2 regions of the Luteococcus peritonei genome follow, and region 2 is predicted to be linked to the other one. Evidence: riboswitches for the same ligand, from Rfam matches in the RefSeq annotation. Region 2 holds a riboswitch; the other holds the start of a gene.
What was found. A riboswitch is a leader RNA that binds a small molecule or an ion and turns the genes downstream of it on or off. The one in region 2 is predicted to bind FMN.
Positions count from the first base shown of each region.

Region 1: another riboswitch for FMN. It lies ahead of ribD (bifunctional diaminohydroxyphosphoribosylaminopyrimidine deaminase/5-amino-6-(5-phosphoribosylamino)uracil reductase RibD); the one in region 2 lies ahead of ABD073_RS11360 (ABC transporter permease).

Region 1 is NZ_BAAAIX010000028.1:41,197-43,575, reverse strand. Features, by position in the region: gene ABD073_RS11915 (riboflavin synthase) at 1-2, opposite strand, end outside; gene ribD (bifunctional diaminohydroxyphosphoribosylaminopyrimidine deaminase/5-amino-6-(5-phosphoribosylamino)uracil reductase RibD) at 2-1,138, opposite strand; FMN riboswitch at 1,281-1,411, opposite strand; gene ABD073_RS11905 (DUF3152 domain-containing protein) at 1,465-2,334, opposite strand.
Region 2 is NZ_BAAAIX010000027.1:67,599-69,977, forward strand. Features, by position in the region: gene ABD073_RS11355 (ABC transporter substrate-binding protein) at 1-200, opposite strand, end outside; gene ABD073_RS11360 (ABC transporter permease) at 223-1,020, opposite strand; FMN riboswitch at 1,104-1,235, opposite strand; gene hemQ (hydrogen peroxide-dependent heme synthase) at 1,315-2,055, opposite strand; gene hemE (uroporphyrinogen decarboxylase) at 2,085-2,379, opposite strand, start outside.

The DNA.
Region 1 (2,379 bases), on a different contig from region 2:
ATCAGTCCTCCTTGGTTCGCTGCCCCGTCGGCAGCCCTGGCGTGTGGTCCGTCGTCTTCTCGTCGTGCTTCGTGCCGTCCCGCGGCGCCTCCGGTGGCGCTGGATCGCCGTCAGCCCGGGGCCGCAGCACCAGCAACAGGTCCTGCTCCACCTGCTCCACCCGCTCCAACCGCAGCCGGGCAGCCTGCTCGATACCGGCGATGCCCAGGTCCGCGACGGCCGCGGTCCCGGCGCCCAGCAGGACCGGCGCCAGGCAGGCCAGCACCTCGTCCACCAGCCCGGCGCGCCAGAAGGCGGCCGCCAGTCGGGGCCCTCCCTCCAGCCAGACGTGGTGCACCCCCTCGGCGGCCAGGGCGGTGAGAGCCTGCTGGGGATCTCGGGTGGCCAGGTGGCGGAAGCGGCCGTCCGCGCCGCGCACCCGGGCCTGCCCGGGCACCTCGGCCAGGCCCATCACCGCTCGCAACGGCTGGTGCTGCAGCAGCTCTCCGGCCGCGTCACGGGCGGTCAGCCGCGGGTCGTCGCGCTGCAGGGTGCCGCTGCCCACCACGACCGCACCGCAGCGGGAGCGCAGCTCACCGACGCGCGCCCGCAACGCCGCACCGGTGATCCACTGGCTGCTGCCGTCGGCCGCCGCACTGCGCCCGTCCAGCGTGGCGGCGAACTTCCAGGTCACGAAGGGCCTGCCGTGGCGGGCGAGGTGGGTCCAGGTGCGGTTCAGGGCATGGGCCCGATCAGCCAGCAGGCCGCCCTCCACCACCAGTCCCGCCCGACGCAGCCGCTCAGCACCGCCGGCGGCCACCGGATTGGGGTCGTGCTGGGCGTGCACCACGCGGGAGATGCCGGCGGCGACAAGGGCGTGACTGCAGGGCCCGGTACGGCCGGTGTGGTCGCAGGGTTCCAGGGTGACGTAGGCGGTGGCGCCCCGCGCCGCCGCCCCGGCCTGCTGCAGGGCCACCACCTCGGCGTGGGCCGTGCCGGCTCCCCGGTGCCAACCACGCCCCACCACCTCCCCGTCGGGGGTGGCCAGCACGCACCCCACCCGGGGATTGGGATCGGCCTCGGGGCCCTGGCGCGCGAGCTCCAGGGCCATCGCCATCAGGGCATGGTCGGTCTGGTGCGGGATGGTTGGCTGGTGCATCGGGCCTCCGGTCGTCGTCCTCGACGTGCACCGGGGCGCGCGCGGCATGCACCGACCTGGCAGTCGGGCACCGGCCCCTCACCCCACGGCAGCAGCCGCGGGCGCAGGGACGCGCCGTCGCAGGGGTCGCCCATGGACGACCCCACGTGTTTCCTCCCATCCGGACTTTCACCGTCGGTCCTGGAATTCCACCAGGTCAACCGTGCGCTGGCTGCGCACGGGTCGCGGACTCTCACCGCCGGTTCGGACTTGCACCGACCCCGGAACACGTTGCGGCCAGCATGCCACGTGACCGGGCCGCCGGGCGGGTGGTTCGGGGAACGGGACTAGCGGCCCTTGGACTGCGAGGGCCAGGCATTGATGGTGCAGCCGTCCAGCCGGATGCTCTGCTGCATCATCACCGGGGCGACGCTGCCGGAGGCCGGACAGCCGACGTGGCCCAGGCCGATGTAGTGGCCCACCTCGTGGTTGACCATGTAGGCGCGGTACTCGTCACTGCCCGCCTGCTGCCAGGTGGGAGTGCGGTAGCGCCATCGGTCGGCATTGAGGATGACCCGCTTGCCGTTCTGGCAGCTCCACGTCGTGCGGACGTCGAGCGGCTTGCACATGGCGTCGGTGGTGTCCGGGCTGGCCAGGAAGATGGTCAGGTCGGCCGTGGACTCGTCGGAGACCAGGCTGAAGGAGTTGCCGGTGGTGCCCACCCAGCTGCGCTCGTCGTCGAGCACCCGCTCCACCTGCCGCGCCACCTCGGTGACGTCCAGGTCCAGGTTGGTCTCCAGCTTCACCACGTAGCGGTGCGGCCTCGCCCTGCCCGCATGGGTTGTGGGCACGTCGAGCGAGGCCGTCCGCCACTCACGGCTGCCCCTGTCCTTGCTCGTGACGATGCCAGCCATGCTCGGGGTCCGGCTGGGCGAAGCGCTCGATGAGGAGGAGGCTCCCGACGACGAGGGGGCTCCCGCTGACGATGGCGTCGCAGAACTGGACGCAGAGGTCGCGGGTGCGAGGGTCTGGGCCGGTGTCGTGCTGGCCTCGGCCGCGGGCACCGCCGCGTCCGGCTCGTCGGCGCCGCAGGATCGCAGCAGCGAGAAGAGCAGCAGCAGGGCCAGGACGACGGTAGCGGCGAGCACCACCTTGCCGCGCTGGGTCAGTCGCAGCTGCGCATCGCCCGACGTCGGGCGGGGTCCGTTCTGGGGCACGCCGCCAGCCTAGGACCCGGGGAGCGGACCCGCAGACGACGCGCG
Region 2 (2,379 bases):
TGCGCCCAGTAGAAGGGCGCGAACTGGATGTTGGGGATGTAGGTCAGGCCGATGGTGCAGGCCGGCAGACCCGCGCCCGGGGTGGAGACCTTGGGGCTGGCGGACTGCTCGGCCTGGCGCACGGCGGTGCCATTGCATCCGGACAGGGCCAGCGCACCGAGGGCGCCGGCGACCAGGCCACGGCGGGAGAGCTGGGTCATGGGGGTCAACCTTTCGTGGGGATCAGGACTCGCGTCGCTGGGCGTTGACCACGCGGGAACGCCGCTCGACCAGACGAATCAGGGAGTAGAGCAGGGAGGCGACGGCGCAGAGCACGATGATGGTGGAGAACATGCCGGCGGTGTCGATGGCCTCGCGCTGCACGGTCAGCACCTGGCCCAGGCCCTTGCCGCCCATCACCATCTCCCCCACCACCGCGCCGGTGATGCTCAGTGTGAAGCCATTGCGCAGCCCGGCGAGGCTGTTGGGCAGCGCCAGCGGCCCCTCGATGAAGCACAGCTGGGCCCAGCGTCCCGCCCCGTCGACACGAGAGGCGTCGACCACCTCGGGGTCGACGTGGCGCAGACCCACCAGCGTGGAGACCAGGATCGGGAAGAAGACCATCACGGCGCACAGCAGCATGACCGGCACCAGCCCATAACCCACCCAGAGCACCAGCAACGGCGCCAGGGCGATGGCCGGGACGGCCTGGGTGGCGCCCAGGAAGGGGTTGACGGCGGCCGAGAACCAGCGGGACTCGTGGATGGCCACCGCGAGCGGCAGGCCCACCAGACAGCCGACCAGGCAGCCTCCCAGCGCCTCCAGCAGTGTCAGGCCCAGGTGCTGCCACAGCGTGGGCCCGGCCAGGTCACTGACCAGGCGTCGCAGCACGGTGCCCGGCGAGGGCAGCACATAGCCGGGCCAGTCGGTGAGCTGGACCAGGAGCTGCCAGGCGGCGAGCAGCACCAGGGCGAGCAGCAGCGGCGCGATGATCGCGCGTGTGGAGATCGCCCTGCTGGTGGGCTGGGTCACCGGTGCCATGATTCCTTTCCGCTGCGCTGCGCGAGCGGGGTGACGGCATGTCGGCAGGCGGCCCGGGACGCACTCGTGGGGCGTCGCCAGGCGCCGTGCTTCCTCCCATCCGGACTTTCACCGTCGGTCCCGGAATTCCACCGGATCAACCATCTCGAGCTGCCTCGATCTGGGTCGCGGACTGTCACCGCCGGCTCGGATTTTCACCGACCCCGGAGCACGTAGCAAGGGCCAGTATAGGCACGAGCGCCGACGTCGTGATGACGTCGGCGCTCGTGGTGGCCGGGGTGGTGCCGACAGCTGTCAGCAGCAGCCGCAGCCGGCCTGGGAGGCGGTGCCCCAGGAGGCGACGATCTCGGACAGCTCGCGGCGACGGCCGGTGAAGAAGGGCTGCTCCTCGCGCATGTGGCGACGCGCGGCGGCGGCCCGCAGGTCGCGCATCAGGTCCAGGATGCGGTGCAGCTCGTCGCACTCGAAGCTCAGCAGCCACTCGTAGTCACCCAGGGCGAAGGAGGCCACCGTGTTGGCCCGCACGTCCGGGTAGGGGGCGGCCATCATGCCGTGCTCGCGCAGCATCTGCTTGCGCTCCTCGTCGGGCAGCAGGTACCACTCGGTGGAGCGAACGAAGGGGTACACGCAGATGTTGCCCAGTGCCTTCTCGCCGGCCAGGAAGGCCGGGATGTGGGCGCGGTTGAACTCGGCGGCGCGGTGCAGGCCCACCTGGGACCAGACCGGCACCAGGCTCTCCCCCAGCTCGGTGGCGCGCAGCGCGAGGTAGGCGTCCTGCAGGGTCTCGGAGCTCGGGGCGTGCCACCAGACCATCAGGTCGGCGTCGGCACGGAAACCGGCCACGTCGTACCAGCCCCGGATCACCAGGCCCTTGCCCTCGGTGGCCTGCTCGATGGCGGCCAGCGCGTCGGCGGCGGCGGTCTCGGAGACCGCGCTGGTGCGCGCGAAGACCGAGTACATCGTGTAGTTGATGTCGGAGTTGATGACCTCGGCGTCGATGCCGGCCTGCGGGTCGCTCTGGGGGCTTGCTGTCATGCTCTTCTCTCCTCGGATCGGGATGGGTGTCAGTCGGTGTGTCCGGCCTCGGCGCGCAGTGCCGGGCCCTCGGTGTGGACCAGCTCGACGATGCGGGTCAGCACGTCGGGGTCGGTGCTGGGGGGCACGCCATGGCCCAGGTTGACGATGTGGCCCGGGGCGACGGCGCCGCGACGGATCACCTCGCGCAGGCGCTCCGCCAGCACCTCCCAGGGCGCCAGCAGCAGGGCCGGGTCCAGGTTGCCCTGCACGGCGTGCCCGGGCCCGATGCGACGGCTTGCGACGTCCAGCGGGGTGCGCCAGTCGACGCCCACCACCTCGGTG